3 regions of the Halomonas sp. THAF12 genome follow, and region 2 is predicted to be linked to each of the others. Evidence: predicted binding sites of a transcription regulator. Region 2 holds the regulator's gene; each other region holds the start of a gene.
The links. Region 2 encodes sigma-54, which starts transcription at its own class of promoters, with help from an activator protein. Its sites were predicted from a motif close to TGGCACNNNNNTTGCTNT; they were not measured.
Positions count from the first base shown of each region.

Region 1: a site for sigma-54 is predicted at 4,127-4,144, ahead of FIU88_RS05445 (sugar phosphorylase). Genes of this name have one in related genera too.
Region 3: a site for sigma-54 is predicted at 4,507-4,524, ahead of FIU88_RS16845 (P-II family nitrogen regulator). Genes of this name have one in related genera too.

Region 1 covers NZ_CP045399.1:1,206,484-1,213,499, forward strand. Annotated here, with positions in the region: gene FIU88_RS05435 (mannosyl-3-phosphoglycerate phosphatase) at 85-1,002, shown strand; gene FIU88_RS05440 (glycosyl transferase) at 999-2,213, shown strand; gene FIU88_RS05445 (sugar phosphorylase) at 2,301-4,094, opposite strand; gene FIU88_RS05450 (heavy metal translocating P-type ATPase) at 4,377-6,710, shown strand; gene thiC (phosphomethylpyrimidine synthase ThiC) at 6,790-7,016, opposite strand, start outside.
Region 2 covers NZ_CP045399.1:2,584,023-2,591,038, reverse strand. Annotated here, with positions in the region: gene rapZ (RNase adapter RapZ) at 1-237, opposite strand, end outside; gene FIU88_RS11950 (PTS sugar transporter subunit IIA) at 272-757, opposite strand; gene raiA (ribosome-associated translation inhibitor RaiA) at 761-1,072, opposite strand; gene FIU88_RS11940 (RNA polymerase factor sigma-54) at 1,185-2,585, opposite strand; gene lptB (LPS export ABC transporter ATP-binding protein) at 2,743-3,468, opposite strand; gene lptA (lipopolysaccharide transport periplasmic protein LptA) at 3,465-3,992, opposite strand; gene lptC (LPS export ABC transporter periplasmic protein LptC) at 3,989-4,573, opposite strand; gene FIU88_RS11920 (HAD family hydrolase) at 4,578-5,135, opposite strand; gene FIU88_RS11915 (KpsF/GutQ family sugar-phosphate isomerase) at 5,150-6,136, opposite strand; gene FIU88_RS11910 (ABC transporter ATP-binding protein) at 6,325-7,016, shown strand, end outside.
Region 3 covers NZ_CP045399.1:3,617,495-3,624,510, reverse strand. Annotated here, with positions in the region: gene FIU88_RS16870 (methyl-accepting chemotaxis protein) at 1-157, shown strand, start outside; gene FIU88_RS16865 (LysR family transcriptional regulator) at 183-1,109, opposite strand; gene FIU88_RS16860 (ferredoxin--NADP reductase) at 1,269-2,045, shown strand; partial or broken gene FIU88_RS19460 (P-II family nitrogen regulator) at 2,129-2,230, opposite strand; gene glnK (P-II family nitrogen regulator) at 2,259-2,597, opposite strand; gene FIU88_RS16850 (ammonium transporter) at 2,742-4,064, opposite strand; gene FIU88_RS16845 (P-II family nitrogen regulator) at 4,104-4,442, opposite strand; gene FIU88_RS16840 (accessory factor UbiK family protein) at 4,744-5,145, shown strand; gene FIU88_RS16835 (YifB family Mg chelatase-like AAA ATPase) at 5,220-6,725, shown strand; gene FIU88_RS16830 (hypothetical protein) at 6,771-7,016, opposite strand, start outside.

The DNA of each region.
Region 1 (7,016 bases), 1.4 Mb from region 2:
CCGGCCCCGTCATCGCGCCGTCTGCGGTCGATCTGGCACGTTACGTGCAGAGCCGTATCGAACAAGGTCACGAAAGGTGCTGCCATGTCCTCTCCCTCCTCCCGCCCCGACGTTCCCGGCCCGAGGCTGCTCTTCACCGATCTGGATGGCTCGTTGCTCGATCACCAGACCTATGACTGGTCGCCGGCGGCGGAGTGGCTGACGCGGCTGCGCGAGGAAGGCGTGCCGGTGATCCCGGTGACCAGCAAGACCCGCAGCGAGCTGCTGGCCCTGCGTCAGGCCCTGAATCTCGTCGACAGTCCCTTCGTGGCCGAGAACGGTGCGGTGGTGGGGCTGCCAGCCGCCTGGTGCCACGCCCGCCTGGAGCGCACGCCCGGCCCCGACGGACTGGTGATCAAGACGCTCGGCGTGGACATCGGCTTCATCCGCCAGCGCCTCGCGGTGTGGCGCGAGCGCCTGGGCGTGCGCTTCACGCCGATGAGCGAGATGCAGCTCGACGACCTGGTCGCCTTCACCGGACTCAGCGAGGAGGAGGCGCGCCTGGCGCGGATGCGCGAGGGCAGCGAGCCGCTGATCTGGGCCGACAGCGAGGCGCGGCTGGAGGACTTTCGCCAGGGGCTCGCCGGCGACGGCCTGCACCTGGTGCGCGGCGGGCGCTTCTGGCACGCCACCGGCGAGTCCGACAAGGGCCAGGCGGTGAGCTGGCTGAGCGAGCGCTTCACGGCCCTGCGCGGCGTGCGCCCGCAGACCCTGGCGCTGGGCGACGGCCCCAACGACATCGCCATGCTCGAGGCGGTGGATCAGGCGGTGGTGATCCGTGGCTGCCACGGCCTGGAGGTGTCGCCGCGACAGCCCGAGCTCTACCGCAGCCGGGAAAGCGGCCCGAGCGGCTGGGCCGAGGGCGTGGACTACTGGTGGGGGCGAGGCGGGCGCCGGCAAGCGCCGGCGCTGACGGCATCCGGCAGCCGCGACAACAACGACGTGGGGAGTGTCAGCGCATGAGTGATTTCCATCAGAACGGCATCATCACCGATTTTCACAATCTCACTCGCCGGCCGGTCGAGGACCTCGAGGCCGACCTGGTGCGCTTCTCGGCGCAGCGGCCGATGAGCCTGATCCTGCCGTCGCTGTACTCCGAGCTGGAGGGGCCGGCGCTCTCGCACATCGTCGACGAGCTGGCCCAGGTGCCCTATCTCTCGGAGATCGTGATCGGCCTCGACCGGGCCGACCACGCCCAGTTCGGCAGGGCCCGCGAGTTCTTCGCGCGGCTGCCCCAGCGTCATCGCATCCTGTGGAACGACGGCCCGGGCCTGCGCGCGCTGGACGCCGAGCTGGAAGCGCAGGGCCTCGCGCCCCAGCAGCCGGGCAAGGGGCGCAACGTCTGGTACTGCGCCGGCTACGTGCAGGCCTCCGGGCGCAGCGAGGCGGTGGCGCTGCACGACTGCGACATCCTCACCTACGATCGCGGCATGCTGGCGCGGCTGTTCTACCCGGTCGCGCATCCCTACTTCAACTACGAGTTCTGCAAGGGCTACTACCCGCGCATCGCCGACGGCCGCCTCAACGGCCGGGTCTCGCGGCTGATGGTCACGCCGCTGCTGCGCGCGCTCAAGCAGATGTTCGGGCCGCTGCCGTACCTCGAGTACCTCGACTGCTATCGCTATGCGCTTTCCGGCGAGTTCGCCATGCGCACCGAGGTGCTCGACGGCATCCGCATCCCCGCCGACTGGGGGCTCGAGATCGGTGTGCTCTCCGAGGTGCATCGCAACTACTCCACCCGCCGGCTGTGCCAGGTGGATCTGGCCGACAGCTACGACCACAAGCACCAGCCGGTCTCCGAGGAGGACGCCTCCGGCGGACTCAACCGCATGAGCCTGGACATCGCCAAGGCGCTCTACCGCAAGCTGGCGACCCAGGGCGTGACCTTCAGCGCCGAGGGCTTCCGCACCCTCAAGGCCACCTACTACCGCATGGCGCTGGACCTGATCGAGGCCTACGACCACGACGCGCGGATGAACGGCCTGAGCCTCGACCGACACAGCGAGGAGCGGGCGGTGGAGCTGTTCGCCACCAACCTGCTCGAGGCCGGCGGCGTGTTCCTCGACAATCCCGGCGAGCGGCCCTTCATCCCCAGCTGGAACCGGGTGCGGGCGGCCATTCCCGACCTGCTGCCGCGCATGGCCGAGGTGGTGGAGGCCGACAACGCCGTCTGACCCCGCCGCCTGCCGCCACCAGCACCGCCCCCAGGCATTGGCCATGGGGGCGGTGTTCGTTACGCCGTTTTCCCGCTGACGGCAGATTTACCCGCCAATGTTGACCAGCCACAGGGCGCCGTAGGGCGGCAGGGCATCGTCGGCCTGCCACGCCTCGCCGCCGATCCGGTCGCGCCACTCGCCTTCGCCGAGCGGCTCGAGCGCCAGCGGCTGGGGGCGGTCGGTGACGTTGTGGATCGCCAGCAGGCGGCGCCCGTCGGGCAGCGGGCCGCGCTCGACCACCAGCAGCGTGGCCGGCGTCTCGATCACCCGCTGGGCCACGTCCGGGTGGAAGCAGGGCTCGTCGCGGCGCACCTCGAGCAGCCGCGTCAGGGCCGTGAAGGCCTGGTGGGTCGAGGTGTGCGGGCTGTCGAGCAGTCGCTCCAGGGCGCCGCGATCCCAGCGATGACGGTTGATCGAGCGCAGCCGGCCGCTGCGCTCCATGCCCTCGATGTCGTTGAGGGTGCCGGTCAGGGCGTGCAGATAGAGCGCGGGGATGCCGCGCAGGCCGAGCATCAGCTGCTGGCTGCACAGGAAACGCGGCATCTGCCAGGGGTCGGCGCCGCGGCGCGTGCCCTTCATGGCGTCGAACCAGGTGATGTTGATCTCGTAGGGCGAGTCCTCGCCGTCGTCCTTGGTGCGCATGCTGACGAAGCCGCCGAAGCGGTGCATCAGCTCGAGCAGCGCCTCGACCTCGTGGTGGGGCAGCCAGCCCTCCAGCGGGCGCACGCCGATGCCGTCGTGGCTGGCGGTGAAGTTGAGGAAGCTGCAGCCCGGTGGCAGCTCGGGCAGGCTGCGCAGCCAGGCCGCCAGGGTGCCGGCCTCGCCGCTGGTGAAGGTGTGCAGCAGCAGCGGCGGCAGCGGGAACTGATAGACCAGGTGGGCCTCGTCCGGCGGCGTGCCGTCTTTTTCGAGGCGTTCAAGACCCTGACGTTCAAGACCAAAGTAGCTGATGTTCTCGCGGTGGGGCACGTTGGTCTCGGTGAGGATCAGCGTGCCCGGTGCCACGTGATCGACGATGGCGCGCAAGAGCCGCACCACTTCGTGAGTCTCCGGCAGGTGGATGCAGGAGGTGCCGACCTGCTTCCACAGGTAGGCGATGGCGTCCAGGCGGATCACCCGCGCGCCCTGGCAGAGGTAGAACAGCAGGATGCCGACGAACTCCAGCAGCACATCGGGATTGGCGAAGTTCAGGTCGATCTGATCCTCGGAGAAGGTCGCCCACAGGTGGCGGGGGCCGCGGCGCGTGGGCACCTTGACCAGCAGCGGCGAGCTGCGCGGCCGCACCACCGCCGAGAGATCGGTGTCGGGGTCCATCTCGATGAAGTAGTCACGCCCGGGCAGGTTGCCGCCGAGGTAGTCGGCGAACCACAGCGACTCGCGGGACACGTGGTTGAGCACCAGGTCGACCCCGAGATCGAGGCGGCTGGACAGGCGCCTCACCTGGGGCCAGTCGCCCAGCTGCGGGTCGACCTCGCGGTAGTGGATGACCGAGAAGCCGTCGTCGCTGCTCCAGGGAAAGAAGGGCAGCAGGTGCACGCCGCTGAAGGTCTCCCCGAGGCGCCCGATGACGAAGTCGTCGAGCACGTCGAGGGGGGCCTGCTCGCCGTCGATCAGGCTGTCGCCGTAGGCGATCAGCCACTGGTCGCGTTCGCTCCATAGCGGCCGGGCGGGCGGCGCCTCCCCATCCGGGGGCGTCATGGGGGCCTGATGCGCCAGGAGGGTGAGCAGCCGGCGCAGCACCTCGTCGGCGCGAGGGCCATAGAGCATCGTCAGATGGCGGTGGGCCCGTTCGCGGAAGGCGCCGGCGGCCAGCGGCGTCGAGAGGGAAGGTTCCGGCATGGGCGATCGCCTCTTGTGGGGGTTTTCCTGAACATGCAGATGCCGTGCCACCTGTGAACATAGCGGACCAGGTGCGCCTCGGCGACAAGCCGTCGAGCGGGGCCGGCCCACCGGAGACACATGAATACCTCCTCGTGGCGCCCGACGCCTTGCCTGGCGCAGGAGCTTCTCTCCGGCGTGTCGCGGGCACCCTCCGTGAAGGCCCATGTACCGCTTGAGTCTATAGCGGCTACAGGCTCTAGGCTGATGCCCTGTTTCGATGACGGGCCCCAGGAGGTCAGGATGGCGCAAGACGCCGTGCAGGAAGCCGAGAAGGAGGCGTCCCGGCAACATCGGTGGCGCGTGGAGGGCATGGACTGTCCGAGCTGCGCCGGCAAGATCCGCGGCGCCCTGGAGCGTCTGGAGGGCGTGGAAGACGTGCGGGTCTCGGTCATGCAGGGCTCGCTGGCCCTCGATCTGGATGTCGGCCGTACGTCGCCCGAGGCCGTGGAATCGCTGGTCGAACGGCTGGGCTATGGCGTGCGTCGTCAGACCCCAGCGGCGGGGGGCGTTGCCGAGGCTCCGGCGGAGGCGGGCTGCTGTGCCGGGAACGACCCCGATCAGCACCAGGCGCGCGATCATGGTGATGCGTCCTCGCCGGCGGCCGGCGCTCCGGCGGCCGGCGCCCCGGCGGCCGGCGCCCCGGCTCCCCGGCGCTGGTATGCCACCGGCAAGGGGCGCCAGGTGCTGGCCACCGGGGCGGCGCTGGGCGTGGCCACGCTGCTGCGCTTCAGCGTCGGCGCGGAGCTTGCCCACTGGGCCTTCCTCGCGGCCTGCCTGATCGGGCTGGCGCCGGTCGCCCGCCGTGCGGTGACGGCGGCGCGGCTCGGCATGCCGTTCACCATCGAGATGCTGATGACCCTGGCCGCCGTCGGTGCGCTGTTCATCGGCGCCGCCGAGGAGGCGGCCATGGTGGTGCTGTTGTTCGCGGTCGGCGAGATCCTCGAGGGCGTGGCGGCCGACCGGGCCCGCTCGGGCATCCGCGCGCTGGCCGACCTGGTGCCCGGGGAGGCGCGGCTCGAGACCGCCGACGGCGAGACCCGCACGGTGGACGCGTCCCGGCTGTCGGTCGGCCAGGTGGTGGTGGTGCGCCCCGGGGACCGGATTCCCGCCGACGGCACCATCCTCGCGGGCCGCTCGTCGATCGACGAGTCGCCGGTGACCGGCGAGTCGGTGCCGCGGGCCAGGGGCGAGGGCGACGAGGTGTTCGCCGGCTCGATCAATCACGATGCCGTGCTGCGGCTGCGCGTGTCCCGGCCGCAGCAGGACAACACCATCGCGCGCATCATCCGGCTGGTGGAGGAGGCCCAGGAGGCGCGGGCACCCACCGAGCGCTTCATCGACCGCTTCAGCCGCGTCTACATGCCGGCGGTGGTCGGCCTGGCCGTGCTGGTGGCCGTGGTGCCGCCGCTGGCGCTGGGCGGCGCCTGGGGCGAGTGGACCTATCGCGCCCTGGCGCTGCTGCTGATCGGCTGCCCCTGCGCGCTGGTGATCTCGGTGCCGGCCTCGATCGCCTCGTCGCTTTCCTGCGGCGCGCGTCACGGGCTGCTGCTCAAGGGCGGGGCGGTGATGGAAGCCGCGGCCCGCACCGAGGCGGTGGCCTTCGACAAGACCGGGACCCTGACCGAGGGCCGGCCGCGGGTGACCGACGTGGTCCCGGCGGGCGATGAAGTGACGGCGCAAGGCGTGATCGCCCTGGCGGCTAGCCTCGAGCGCGACGCCAGCCATCCGCTGGCGCTGGCGGTGCTCGAGCACGCGGAGTCACTCGGCGTCGCGCCCGGGATCGCCACCGAGGCGCGGGCGGTGCCCGGGCAGGGCGTCGAGGCACGGATCGAGGGCCGCCGGGCCTTCGTCGGGGCGCCGCGCCACGCGGCCGAACGCGGCACGCTGGCCGAGGGGCTGGCAGAGCGACTCGAGGCCCTCGAGGCCGAGGGCAAGACGGTGATCGTGGCGATCGAAGACGGCGTGGCGGTGGGGGCGATCGCCCTGCGCGACGAGCCTCGGCGTGATGCCATGGCCGGCGTGGAGGCGCTGTCGGCGCTGGGCGTGCGCTCGGTGATGCTGACCGGCGACAACGATCGCACCGCCGCGGCCATTGCCGGGCGCCTCGGCATCGAGCGTCGCGCCGAGCTGCTGCCGGAGGGCAAGGTGGAGGCGATCCGCGAGCTGGCCCGCCGTGAGCGGGTGATGATGATCGGCGACGGCATCAACGACGCCCCGGCGCTGGCCAGCGCCCAGGTGGGCGTGGCCATGGGCTCGGGGACGGACGTGGCGCTGGAGACCGCCGACGGGGCCCTGCTGCGCAACCGGGTGGGCGACGCGGCGGCGCTGATCCGGCTGGCGCGGGCGACCATGGCCAACATCCGCCAGAACATCGCCATCGCCCTGGGGCTGAAGGGGCTGTTCTTGGTCACCACCCTGCTCGGCATCACCGGGCTGTGGCTGGCGATCCTGGCCGATACCGGCGCCACCGTGCTGGTCACGCTCAATGCCCTGCGGCTGCTGCGCTTCGCGCCCGGCGGTCGCGATTCGACGCAAGACGACGTGGCGGTTGCCGCCTCGCCCGCGGCAAGCTGAACCAGACTGGCGGCCTACAAGAACGCCGCGCCGGCTGATTGCCGGCGCGGCGTTCTGCATCAAGGCGCGAGGTCAGACCTCACTGTTCATTATGTATGTACAGCTCGGCGCCCTGGTCGCGGAACCTCTCGGCCTGTTCGGCCATGCCGCGCTCGATCGTCTCTCGTTCTGCCGACTCACGATCGCCGTCGAGGCCGTTATCCGCGGCCCCGTCCTTGAAGACCGAATCGCGGACCTCCTGGCTGATCTTCATCGAGCAGAACTTGGGCCCGCACATGGAGCAGAAGTGGGCCACCTTGGCCGAGT
Region 2 (7,016 bases):
GGAGCGGACGTCCTCGAGCAGCGCCGGGAAGCGCTCCAGGGCGTGGGGCAGGTTACGGGCGTCGATGCTGACCGCCACGGCGCTGCGAAGGGACTGACCGCTGCGCAGCTCGTCGACCAGCGGGCCAAGCAGCATCGCCGGCAGGTTGTCGATGGCGTAGAAGCCGAGGTCCTCGAGGGCCTGCAGGGCGATCGACTTGCCGGAGCCGGAGCGTCCGCTGATGATGACGAGCTGCATGACGGGTCGGGTCTCCTGGTCGAGGCGGCGGCGCTCAGCCGCGACCGCTGGCGGCCGGTGCCTGTCGTCGGATGGCGTCGAGGAGGCTGTCGTGAAGCTCGCGCTGGCTGCCGGCCCGGCGCAGGGCGCTGCGGGTCTCGGCGTCGTTCATCACGCTGGCCACCTGGCCGAGCAGGGCAAGGTGGGCGTCGTCGGCTTCCTCGGGAACCAGCAGCACGAACACCAGGTCGACGGGTTCGCCGTCGATGGCATCGAAGTCGACCGGTTCGGCGAGCTTGAGAAAGCCGGCGATGGGCGCCTTGCAGTGCGGGTTGCGGGAGTGGGGAATGGCGACCCCGTGCCCGATGCCGGTGCTGCCCAGCCGTTCGCGCCCGATCAGCCGGCTGAAGACTTCCTGGCTGTCGAGACTCGGAATGTTCTGGGCAATGAAGGTGCTGAAGAATTCCAGCACCCGTTTCTTGCTCCCCCCGGGCACGCCGAAGAGGGTGCGCTCGGGGGGAAGGATGGTTTCAAGAGACATGACTCAGCGGACGCTTGCGGCGCCCTGGGCGCGGGCCTGGGTCTTTTCCTTGTGCTTGACGAGCTGGCGGTCCAGCTTGTCGGCAAGGGCGTCGATGGCGGCGTACATGTCGGCATCCATCGCTTCGGCGTGCAGATCGGCACCGGCGGCGTGCAGCGTGCAGGCGGCCTGCTGGCGTTCTTTTTCGACGGAGAGCGTGACCTGAACGGTGGTGATGTTGTCGTAGTGACGTTCCAGGCGGGAGAGCTTCTCCTGCACGTAGTCACGCAGGGGCTCGGTCAATTCCACGTGATGGCCGGTGAGGTTGACTTGCATGACACGCTCCTTGCTCCTTGGGTGGTGACTCGATTGTAACCCTTTTTGATGCCTTGCAAACCCCCCGCGACAGACGCGTTTTCACGCTCTGGAAATCGCCTTCGGCGGGGTCTCAGCCGAGGCGTTTCCGCTGGCTGGAAGACGGGATGTGCATCGCTTCGCGATACTTGGCGACGGTGCGACGGGCGACCTCGATGCCCTCCTCGGCGAGCAGGGTGACCAGCTTGCTGTCGGACAGCGGCTTGCGTGGCGGCTCGCCCTCGATCAGCTTGCGGATGCGGGCGCGGATCGCGGTGCTGGAGTGGGCGTCCTCGCCGTCGCCGACCTGGCTGGAGAAGAAGTACTTGAGTTCGAAGACGCCGCGCGGCGTGTGGATGAACTTCTGGGTGGTGACCCGGGAGATGGTCGATTCGTGCATCTCCACGGCCTGGGCGATGTCGGCCAGGATCAGCGGCTTCATGGCTTCCTCGCCGCGCTCGAGGAACTCGATCTGACGGGTCATCACCTCGTGGCCGACCCGCAGCAGGGTATCGTTGCGGCTGGCCAGGCTCTTGATCAGCCAGCGCGCCTCCTGCAGGTGGTCCTTGAGAAACTGGTTGTCGTCGCTCTTGTCCGCGCGCTTGATCAGCGCCGCGTAGTCGGGCTGGATGCGCAGCCGCGGCATCGCCTCGGGGTTGAGCTCGACGCGCCAGCCCTGGGGGGTGTGGCGGGCGATCAGGTCGGGAATCACGTAGTCGCTGTCGCCGCTGGCGAATTCGCTGCCCGGCCGTGGGTCGAGGCCGCGGATCAGGGCGATGACCTCTTCGAGGGTATCGTCATCGAGCCCCAGGCGCCGCTTGAGCAGCCGGCGATCGTTGCCGGCCAGGGCCTCCAGGAACTGGCGCACCAGGCGCCGGGCCTGGGGCAGCAGCGGGGTGTCATCGGGCAGGGTGGCGAGCTGCAGCAGCAGGCACTCGCGCAGATCGCGGGCGAACACCCCGGTGGGCTCGAACTGCTGCAGGCGCAGCAGCACCGCTTCGACCTCACGGGTGGCGAGCCCCTCGAGGCCCTGGGCGCGCAGGCCATCGCGCAGCTCGTCCAGCGGCTGATCCAGATAGCCGTCCGGGGTCACGGCATCGATCAGGCTCTCGGCGATGCGCCTCTCGCGCTCATCGAGACCGCTCATCGCCAACTGCCAGACGAGATGGCTCTGCAGGCTCTGGCCGGCGGCCTGGCGCTCGAAGTCGGGGGCCTCACCGCTGCCGCCGGCGTCCTGGAAGGTGTCGGACCAGTCGCTGTCGACGCTGAGCTCTTCCGGGATCTCGTCCGACCAGTCGTCGTCCGGCGTCTCGCTGACGGCCTGTTCGCCGAAGTCGTCCTCGAGCTCGAGCATGGGATTGGCCTCGAGGGCCTGCTGGACCTCCTGGCGCAGATCGAGGGTCGAGAGCTGCAGCAGGCCGATGGCCTGCTGCAGCTGAGGGGTCATGGTCAGCTGGGTGCCGACACGCAGTTGAAGGGATGCCTTCATGGCCATGGGCGAGCGGTCCGATCCTGCGGTGAAGAGGTCTTCCACCCTAGTGCCCGGGCGTCCGCCATGCAAGCGTGTTCGCAGCAATTAGCGTGCCAACGGCAATCACCATGCCCGTCCGTGCATGGCGGCAGTATATCAGTGACTTGCGAAGACCAAGGGGTCAGAGGCGGAAGTCCTGGCCCAGGTAGACGTCGCGCACCCGCTGGTTGGCGAGGATCTCCTCGGCGTCACCCTCGGCGATGATCTGGCCGTCGCCGACGATGTAGGCGCCGTCGCAGATGTCCAGCGTCTCGCGCACGTTGTGGTCGGTGATCAGCACGCCGATCTCGCGCGCCTTGAGCTGGCGGATGATGCCCTTGATGTCGCCCACCGAGATGGGGTCGACGCCGGCGAAGGGCTCGTCGAGCAGGATGAAGTCGGGCTCGGTGGCCAGCGCCCGGGCGATCTCGACCCGCCGGCGTTCGCCGCCGGACAGGCTCATGCCCAGGTTGTCGCGGATGTGGGTGATGTGGAATTCCTCCAGCAGCGCCTCCAGGCGCGCCTTGCGGCCGCTGCGGTCGAGGTCGCGGCGGGTCTCGAGGATCGCCATGATGTTGTCGGCCACCGACAGCTTGCGGAAGATCGAGGCTTCCTGTGGCAGGTAGCCGATCCCGGCCTGGGCGCGCTGATGCATGGCGGCGCCGGAGAGGTCGCGGTCGTCGATGGCGACACGGCCGGCGTCGGCGCGGACCAGCCCGACGATCATGTAGAAGGAGGTGGTCTTGCCGGCGCCGTTGGGGCCCAGCAGGCCGATGATGCGGCCCTGCTGGATCTCCAGGCTGATGTCGTGGACCACGCGGCGACGCTTGTAGCTCTTGGCCAGGTTCCGGGCGCTCAGGGTCTTCATGGGCCGTCCTGCTGTTCCGGCTCGAGGGTCATGCGCACGCGCTGGCTCTCGCCGACGCCCTGGGCGTCGGAGCGGGCCTGCACCACCCGGCGATCGAGGAAGTATTCGAGGTAGCCGCCGTCGAAGGTGTCGCCGCCCTGGTGCAGCTCGGCCTGGTCGACCAGCTCGATGCGCCGCTCGGCCACGTGGTAGATCACGGTGCGGCCCCAGGCGCGGACCAGCGGCTGATCCGGGGAGGGCTGCTGCTCCAGGTAGGCGCGCTGGCCGGTGGCGGTGGCGGTGGTCAGCTGGCCGGCGTCGTTGCGCTGGATCTCCACGCGGTCGCCGGTCAGCTGCATGCTGCCCTGCTGGATGCGCACGTCGCCCTGGTAGACGGCGGTGCCGGCGCGATCGTCGAGGTCCAGCCGGTCGGCCTCGACCTGGATGGGGGCGCTGGCGTCACCTTCCAGCGCCAAGGCGCCGGGGGCGGCCAGCGCGGTGGCGAGCAGTGCGGCGCTGAGCAGTGAGGCGAGGGATCGCGTCATGACTCGGGGTCCTCCTGGGTGTCCGGCGGGTGGTGGCCGCGCACATTGTCGGTCAGTCGGGCGCGGTTGTCATCGAGCCAGGCGTCGAAGCGCTCGCCACGCATCCGCTGCGGCGGCTGGCTCAGTCGCGCCGGCGTGTCGCTCCAGGCGTGACCGGCGAGGCTGTCGTAGTGCAGGCGCTCGGTCTCGAGCCGCCAGCGCTCCTCGGGGGCGGTCAGCACCGCCTGGCCCTGGAGGGTGAGCAGGCGCTGACCGTCTTCCAGGCGTCCGCGCTCGGCGTCGGCCAGCCACAGCCGGCCCTCGCTGTCGCGGAGCTCGGCGTGGGGCGTGGTCAGCCGGGTGACGTCGTCGACCGGCGTGTGCTCCAGGCGCGGCGTGGTCAGTCGCTGGTGCGGTGCGCCCTGGGCGTCGAAGCGCGTCAGGTGCGCGTCTTCCAGATAGTAGTCGGGCTCTCCCGTCTCGCCCTGGGGCGCGGGGCCCGGCGGTGCCTCGGGGCGCTGGTCGAGCAGCGCCAGGCCGCCGCCGAGGGCGAGCAACAGCAGGAACAGCCAGGTGCGAAAACCGGGGCGGGGGAGGCGCATGGCGTCAGTCCTGGCCGTTCAGGTAGGTGTCGAGCACGGCGTCCAGCCGGTCCTGGGCCTGGAGCAGGGTGTCGCAGATCTCGCGTACCGCGCCATGGCCGCCCTCGCGCTCGGTGACCCAGTCGGCGTGCCGGCGGATGTAGCTCGGCGCGCCGGGCACGCTGATGCCGACGCCGGCCCGATGGATCGGGGCCAGGTCGGGCAGGTCGTCACCGCAGTAGGCGATCTCGGAGAGGTCCAGCGCCAGGTCCCGGCAAAGCTGGCGCAGCGTCGGCAGCTTCTTCTCGATGCCCTGATGGAGATGTCGGATGCCGAGCGCGCTGGCGCGGCGAGTGACCATCGGCGAGTCGCGGCCGGTAATCAGCGCCACCTGGATGCCGGCGCGTTGCACCAGCTTGAGGCCGTGGCCGTCGAGGGTGTGGAAGGCCTTGAGGCTGTCGCCGTCGGCATCGAAGTAGAGGCGGCCGTCGGTCAGCACGCCGTCCACGTCCAGGGCCAGCAGGCGCACACGGCGCAGCCGCTCGACCAGGTCCGGATGCTGCAGGGGGGCGTCTGAGGACATGGAATCTCCTTGGGTCAGATGACGCCGCTGGCCAGCAGGTCATGCATGTGCAGGGCGCCCACCGGGCGGCCGTCGTCGTCCACCACGGCCAGCGCGGTGATGCGGTTGTCTTCCATCAGGCGCACGGCCTCGGCGGCCAGGGTGTCGGGCGAGACCCGCTTGCCGGGCACGGTCATCACCTGATCCACCGTCAGCGACGACAGGTCGTTGAACTGATCCAGGGTGCGGCGCAGGTCGCCGTCGGTGTAGACCCCGGCCAGCAGGCCGTCGGGGGCGATCACGCAGGTGAAGCCGAGCCCCTGACGGGTGATTTCCAGCAGCGCATCGCGCAGCGGGCTGCCCAGCGCGACCTTCGGCAGGCGGCTGCCCTGGTGCATCAGGTCCGAGACCTTGAGCAGCAGGCGCTTGCCGAGGCTGCCGCCGGGATGCGAGAGCGCGAAGTCCTCGGCGGTGAAGCCGCGGCTCTCGAGCAGTGCCACGGCCAGGGCGTCACCCAGCGCCAGGGCGGCGGTGGTCGAGGAGGTTGGGGCCAGGTCCAGCGGGCAGGCCTCGCGCTCGACACCGGCGTCCAGATGGGCTTCGGCGTGGCGAGCCAGGGTCGAGCCGGGGCGGCCGGTCATGCTGATCAACGGTGCGCCGAGGCGCTTGATCAGCGGCAGCAGGGCGGTGACCTCGGCGGTCTCGCCGGAGTTCGACAGCGCCAGCACCACGTCGCCGGGCGTGATCATCCCCAGGTCGCCATGGCTGGCCTCGCCCGGATGCACGAAGAAGGACGGGGTGCCGGTGCTGGCGAGGGTGGCGGCGATCTTGCTGCCGATGTGGCCGGACTTGCCCATGCCGGTGACCACCACGCGGCCGCGACAGGCCAGTATCAGCTCGCAGGCACGCTCGAAGTCGCCGTCGAGGCGTTCGACGAGGGCGCCGACGGCCTGCTGCTCCAGCCGCAGGGTGCGTTCGGCGCTGGCCAGCAGGCCGGCGGGGAAGGAGGAATCGTCTGTCATGAGAGGATTGTTGCCTGTCGCGGGGTTGGGCTCAAGGGCGGGCGGCCGAATCGGCGCCGGCGGGCCGCGCAAAAGGGCGCTCATTGAACCCGCTGAGGCCGCTCGGCGCAAGCCGGGACATGACGGCGCTGGCGCCCCGGGCGATGGTTAGGATACGATGTTCGATAATCTATCAGGGAATTCAATGGATGACTGATTCTCCCCTCATCGAGGTGGAGGGCCTGCGCTTCTCTCGCGGAGAGACGGAGATCTTCCGCGGTCTCGATATGGTAGTGCCCCGCGGCAAGATCACCGCGATCATGGGGCCCAGCGGCACCGGCAAGACCACTCTGCTCAAGCTGATCGGCGGCCAGCTCGTGCCCGATGCGGGGCGGGTGCGGATCGCCGGCGAGGACGTGCACGGCCTGTCGCGCAAGGCGCTGTTCCGGCTGCGTCGCCGCATGGGCATGCTGTTCCAGAGCGGGGCGCTGTTCTCCGATCTCGACGTGTTCGAGAACGTGGCCTTCCCGCTGCGCGTGCATACCGACCTGCCCGAATCGATGGTCCGCGACCTGGTGCTGATGAAGCTCCAGGCCGTGGGGCTGCGCGGCGCCCGCGGGCTGATGCCGTCGGAGCTCTCCGGCGGCATGGCGCGGCGCGTGGCGCTGGCGCGGGCGATCGCCCTGGACCCAGACCTGATCCTCTACGACGAGCCCTTCGTCGGCCAGGACCCGATCTCCATGGGCGTGCTGGTGCAGCTGATCCGCCGGCTCAACGACGCCCTCGGGCTGACCGCCGTGGTGGTGTCGCACGATATCAAGGAGACGCTGTCCATTGCCGACTACGTCTACGTGATCGCCGACGGTCGGGTGATGGCCCAGGGCACGCCGCAGAGTCTCGA
Region 3 (7,016 bases), 1.0 Mb from region 2:
GAACGCCGCCCTGGTGGAGGAATCGACCACCGCCGCCGAGCGGCTCAAGGAGCAGGCCGAGCGGCTGGCCGAGGCCGTGGGGGGCTTCACCCTGAGCCGGCACGCCGCCGCCGCGGCGCTGCCGGATGCGTGGGCCCGCCGCGGCGAGCCCGCCTGATCACGGGCAGCGTCTCGCCCCGCCTTCAGGACTGGTGGGGCAGGTCGATCTCGTCGCTGCAGCGGATGCCTTCGGTCATCTGCCGGCACAGCTTGAGGAATTCGCGCATGCCGGGGGCCAGGTACTTGTGGCGATGCCAGATGAAGGCGAACTGGCGGCTCAGGTCCAGGTCGGGGGTGGGAATCGGCACCAGGCTGCCGCGACGGAAGGCGTCGCGCAGCGCCAGGCGCGAGACGCAGCCGATCCCCAGCCCCGACTCCACGGCGCGCTTGATGCCTTCGGTGTGCTCCAGCTCGAGCAGGGTGTTGAAGCGCCCGCGCCGGTGCCGGGCGGCCTGCTCCAGGGTCAGCCGGGTGCCGGAGCCTTCCTCGCGCATGATCCAGTCCTCGCGCAGCAGCCGGTCGAGCTCCACCGGGCCCTGGCCGGCCAGCGGATGGCCCGGGGCGCAGAACACCGCCAGCTCGTCCTCCACCCAGGGCTGGGTGATCACTTCCTCGTCCTCGCACTGGCCCTCGATCAGGCCCAGGTCCAGCTCGTGGTGGCGCACGCCGTCGATGATGGTGCGGGTGTTGCGTACCTGCAGGCGGATGCGGCTGCCCGGATGCTGCTGCATGAAGTCGCTGATCAGCAGCGTGGCCAGGTAGTTGCCGATGGTCAGGGTGGCGCCCACATCGAGGGTGCCGACGCCCTGCTGGCCGCGCAGCAGTTCCTCGACCTCCTCGGCACGGTCGAGCAGCGCCACGGCCTTGGGCAGCAGCTGGAAGCCCAGGGCGTTGAGCTTGAGGCGCTTGCCGATGCGGTCGAGCAGGCGGCAGTCGAACTGGCGTTCCAGCTCGGCCAGGGCGGTGCTGGCCGCCGACTGGGACAGCGCCAGGGCGCGGGCGGCGTGGGAGACGCTCTCGTGCTGGGCCACGGCCACGAACACCTCGAGCTGGCGCAGGGTATAGCGCATGGGGAGGGCTCCGGATCAGTATATCTGGAGTATAGATAAGCTTTATCCATACAACCCATTTAACAGATATCCTGCCGTCTCTTAGAATCCTCTGCAAAGATCAATCGGCGCAATTATGAGTTTTCGGTATATGCGCTCTCGCGAAACATAGGAGTCGGCATGAGCAAGTTCGCCCTGGAAGAAGTCCTCAGCGTTCATCACTGGAACGACACCCTGTTCAGCTTCAAGACCACCCGCGAGCGCAGCCTGCGCTTCAAGAACGGTCAGTTCGTGATGATCGGCCTGGAAGTCGACGGCAAGCCGCTGATGCGCGCCTACTCCGTGGCCAGCCCCAACTACGAGGATCACCTGGAGTTCTTCTCCATCAAGGTGCCGGACGGCCCGCTGACCTCACGCCTGCAGCACCTCAAGGTCGGCGACCAGATCATGGTCAGCCGCAAGCCCACCGGTACCCTGGTCACCGACGACCTGCTGCCGGGCCGCAACCTCTACCTGCTGTCCACCGGCACCGGCCTGGCGCCGTTCATGAGCCTGATCCAGGATCCGGAGGCCTACGAGCGCTTCGAGAAGATCGTGCTGATCCACGGCGTGCGCACCGTCAGCGAGCTGGCCTATGCCGACTTCATCACCAAGGAACTGCCGGCCCACGAGTACCTGGGCGAGGAGATCAGCGAGAAGCTGGTCTACTACCCGACCGTGACCCGTGAGGAGTTCCACACCATGGGCCGCCTGACCGACCATATCCGCAGCGGCAAGCTGGCCGAGGACACCGGCCTGCCGCCGCTGGACCCGAAGCAGGACCGCGCCATGATCTGCGGCAGCCCGGCCATGCTCGACGAGACCAGTGCGCTGCTGGACGAGCTGGGCTTCAACATCTCGCCGCGCCTCGGCGAGCCCGGCGACTACGTCATCGAGCGCGCCTTCGTCGAGAAGTAAGCGGCCAGCGCCGAGCTACAAGAAAACCCCGAAGGTTGAGCCTTCGGGGTTTTCTTTTGCTTCCGGCGATTTCAGCTTGCCGCTTAGACGGCGTCTTTATCCGTCTCGCCGGTGCGAATGCGGCGGTGCGGCGTTCCGCTGACCTGCTCCAGGGCGGTGACGAAGATCTTGCCATCGCCGATCTTGCTGCAGGGTTAAGCGCGACCTGGGTAATCAGACGGCGTCTTTATCCGTCTCGCCGGTGCGAATGCGGATGACCTGCTCCAGGGCGGTGACGAAGATCTTGCCATCGCCGATCTTGCCGGTGTTCGCGACCTGGGTGATGGCGTCGATCACCTGCTCGGTCATCGGCTCGTCCACGGCCACCTCGAGCTTCACCTTGGGCAGGAAGTCGACGACGTACTCGGCGCCGCGATAGAGCTCGGTGTGGCCCTTCTGACGGCCGAAGCCCTTGACCTCGGTGACGGTGATGCCCTGGACGCCGATGTCGGAGAGCGCCTCGCGGACGTCGTCGAGCTTGAACGGTTTGATGATGGCGGTCACCAGCTTCATGGTCATCTCCTCGATGGTTCGTATCCGATGGCGCCACTCGCCATCCCTGACGGAATCATTGTGCCAGAGCATACACCCACGGCGTGAAGAACAAAAAAATGGCCCCGCGAGGGGCCATTTCGTGTTGCCGTCAGGACGGGGCGATCAGGAGCGCGCGGCCATGTGCGACTGGCCGGCGCTTTCGCTGCGGGCACGACCGGAGGAGCCGCCGCCACCGTGCACCTTGGAGACGGTGAACTCGGGGTAGGCCTCGAGACCGCACTCGGCCAGGTCGACGCCCTCGTATTCCTCTTCCTCGCTGACGCGGACGCCCATGATCGCCTTGATGATCAGCCACACCACCAGGCTGGCGAGGAAGACCCAGGCGAAGATGCCGAGGATGCCGATGATCTGGGCGCCGAAGGAGGCACCGTCGTTGGTCAGCGGCACGGCGAGCACGCCCCAGATGCCGACCACGCCGTGGGCGGAGATGGCACCGACCGGGTCATCGAGCTTCAGCTTGTCGAGGCTGATGATGGAGACCACCACCAGCAGGCCACCGACGGCACCGATCAGGGTGGCGCCCAGGGCGCTGGGCGACAGCGGATCGGCGGTGATGGACACCAGGCCGGCGATGGCGCCGTTCAGGGCCATGGTCAGGTCGGCCTTGCGGAACCAGGCCTTGGCCAGGATCAGCGCGGCGATCACGCCGCCGGCGGCCGCGGCGTTGGTGTTCACCAGCACCTGGGCCATGTTGTTGGCGGAGCTCACGTCGGACACCTTCAGCTCGGAGCCGCCGTTGAAGCCGAACCAGCCCATCCACAGGATGAAGGTACCCAGGGTGGCCAGCGGCATGTTGGCGCCGGGGATGGCGAAGATGCTGCCGTCCTTGCCGTACTTGCCCTTGCGCGGACCGAGCACCAGCACGCCGGCCAGCGCCGCGGCCGCACCGGCCATGTGCACGATGCCGGAACCGGCATAGTCGGAGAAGCCGAGCTCGGAGAGCCAGCCGCCGCCCCAGGTCCAGTAGCCGGAGACCGGGTAGATGACGCCGGTCATCACCACGGCGAAGGCCAGGAAGGCCCACAGCTTCATGCGCTCGGCCACGGCACCGGAGACGATGGACATGGCGGTGGCCACGAACACGACCTGGAAGAAGAAGTCGGCGCGCATGGAGTAGTAGGGAGCGTCGTCGCCGCCGGCGGTGACCGCGGCCACGGTGTTGTCGTCACCCAGCAGGAAGCCCAGGTTGGGCAGGATGCCGCCCGCGTCGCCGGAGTACATCAGGTAGTAGCCCAGCAGCAGGTACATGGTGCAGGCGATGGCGAACAGGGCGATGTTCTTGGTCAGGATCTCGGCGGTGTTCTTGGACCGCACCAGGCCGGCCTCGAGCATCGAGAAGCCCGCGGCCATCCACATCACCAGGACGCCGCAGATCAGGAAGTAGAAGGTATCGAGCGCATAGCTCAGCTCGGTAATCTCGTTCATGGCTGTCACTCCAGACGGAAAGGGAGAGAGGCGGTCGGGTTAGACGGCGTCGGCACCGCGCTCGCCGGTACGGATGCGGATGACATCCTCGAGCGGAGTCACGAAGACCTTGCCGTCGCCGATCTTGCCGCTGTTGGCGGCGCTGCAGATGGCGTCCAGCACGGTGTCGAGGCGGCCATCATCGACGGCGATCTCGACCTTGACCTTGGGCAGGAAGTCGACGACGTACTCGGCGCCGCGATAGAGCTCGGTGTGGCCCTTCTGGCGGCCGAAGCCCTTGACCTCGGTGACGGTGATGCCCTGAACGCCGTTGTCGGCGAGCGCCTCGCGCACGTCGTCGAGCTTGAAGGGCTTGATAATGGCGGTAATCAGCTTCATCCCGGATCTCCCCATTGGATGAGCGCGGGCTGCTCCGCGCGGTGTGTGTGCAGGTTTTCCTGTCATTGCTTAAAACGTGCCACTAAACCGAATTTGCCATGGTTTTCATGATCTTGTTTTTCCAACCTGACCCGATGGTGAGATTCTGGTGCAGGCGGGGCAGGGCGCCGTGCACTGATTTGATGCCGGTGAGCGATCGCTTCGCACCATCCGGGGGCGAAGCCCGCGGCACGCGGGAATGCGCCCGTCGAACGGCTTGCGTATCCTTGGAGTCAGCCCCATTCCACTCAGGAGAGAGATCATGGTCAGCCAAGACCGCATCGGCCGCCTGGCCCAGCAGATCGGCGAGCGCCTGCAGGGCGCCTCACAGGCGCCGGAAGACGTGCAGAAAGGCATTCAGCAGGTGGTGCGCGGCGCCTTCGACCGGCTCGAGCTGGTGTCGCGGGAGGACTTCGACATCCTGATGGACGTGCTGCAGCGCACCCGCGGCCGGGTCGAGGCGCTGGAGCAGCAGGTCGCCGCCCTGGAAGAGGCGCTGGACGCCAGCCGCTCGGGCGGCGAGGTGCCGGCCGTGGCGGACGAGGCCTCGATCGATGCTGCGGCAGCCGACGCTGCGGCAGCCGATGCTGCGGCAGCCGGTGCTGCGGCGGACGAGGAGCCCCCGTCCTCCCCCGAGGAGGGCGCCGGCGAGTCCGGCCGCTGATCCCGAGCCGCCACCGGGCGGTCCCCGCCGTGCTGAACTAGCCTTAAGGGCAGAATCAGCGCGAGGGACCGCCGATGACCCTGTCGATCGTTCGCACCCGGGCCGGTCTCGGCCTCGAGGCCCCCGAGGTGCTGGTGGAAGTGCATCTGGCCAACGGCCTGCCCGGCATCACCCTGGTCGGGCTGCCGGAGACGGCCGTCAGGGAGAGCCGCGAGCGGGTGCGCAGTGCGCTCGTCAACGCCGGCTTCGACTTCCCGCTGCGTCGCATCACCCTCAACCTCGCGCCCGCCGACCTGCCCAAGGAAGGCGGGCGCTTCGACCTGCCCATCGCCCTGGGGATATTGGTGGCCTCGGGGCAGATTCCCGCCGCGGCGCTGGCCGAGACCGAATGCGCGGGCGAGCTCGCCCTGGACGGGGCGCTGCGCCCGGTGGCCGGGGTGCTGCCGCTGGCGCTGGCCACGCGCCGTGCCGGGCGGCGGCTGATCGTGCCCCGGGCCAACGCCGATGAGGCGGCGCTGGCCGGCGGCCTCGAGGTGCTGCCCGCCGATCATCTGCTCGAGGTGGTGGCGCACCTGCTGGGGCAGGCGCCGATCGCACCCCATCGGGCGTCGCGTCCCGCCGAGGCCCCGTTGGCGGGGGCCGACCTCGCCGAGGTGCGGGGCCAGCATCAGGCCCGGCGGGCCCTGGAGGTCGCCGCCAGCGGCGGCCACAACCTGCTGCTGGCCGGCCCGCCCGGCACCGGCAAGACCATGCTGGCCAGTCGCCTGCCCGGCATCCTGCCGCCGCTGACCGAGGACGAGACCCTGGAGGTGGCGGCGGTGCGCTCGGTGTGCGGGCTGCCGCTCGACGAGGGCTGGGGGCGCCGGCCCTTCCGGGCGCCCCACCACACCGCCAGCGCGGTGGCGCTGGTCGGCGGCGGGTCGCGGCCCAGGCCCGGCGAGATCTCGCTGGCCCACCGCGGCGTGCTGTTTCTCGACGAGCTGCCCGAATTCCCCCGCCAGGTGCTCGAGGTGATGCGCGAGCCCATGGAATCCGGGCGCATCCATATCGCCCGCGCCAGCCACGAGCGGCGCTATCCGGCGCGCTTCCAGCTGGTGGCGGCGATGAACCCCTGCCCCTGCGGCCATCTCGGCGATCCACGCCGGGCCTGCCACTGCACCGCCGCCCAGATCCAGCGCTATCAGGCGCGACTCTCCGGCCCGCTGCTCGACCGCATCGACCTGCAGGTGGAGGTGCCGGCGCTGCCGCCGGAGCAGCTGACCGCCCATGAGCGAGGCGAGCCCTCGGAGGCGGTGCGCGAGCGGGTGCTGGCGGCCCGCGAGCGCCAGTGGGCGCGCGGCGCGCTCAACGCCCATCTGGCCAGCCGCGAGCTGGAGGACGCCTGCGCGCTGAACGGGGCGGATCGGGCCTGGCTGGCCGGGGTGCTGGAACGGCTGAACCTCTCGGCGCGGGCCTATCACCGGGTGCTGCGGGTGGCGCTGACCCTGGCCGACCTGGCCGGCGAGGCACGCCCCGGGCGCGAGCAGCTGATCGAGGCGATCGGCTATCGCCAGCTCGATCGGCTGCTGCAGGGGCGCTGAAGGGAAGAGGTGTCGGCCTTGTCCGGAGGCTGGTCCAGGCCTCGCCTAGAGCGCGCTGGCGTCCAGGGCGCCATCCAGCTGCGCCTGCCACAGCGGCGTGTCGCTGCCGGGGCGGCGCAGGGTCAGCTGCAGGCGATAGGGCAGCAGGGTGCGGTCGGACAGCGCGAGACGCGGGCCGGCCGCGATCAGCCGGCTGTCCAGTCGCCACTGATTGGCCTCGGCACCCCGTGACAGCGCGGGCTGCCAGTCCAGCACCTGGGGGCTCTGCTCGAGTCCCAGCAGGGCGCGGGT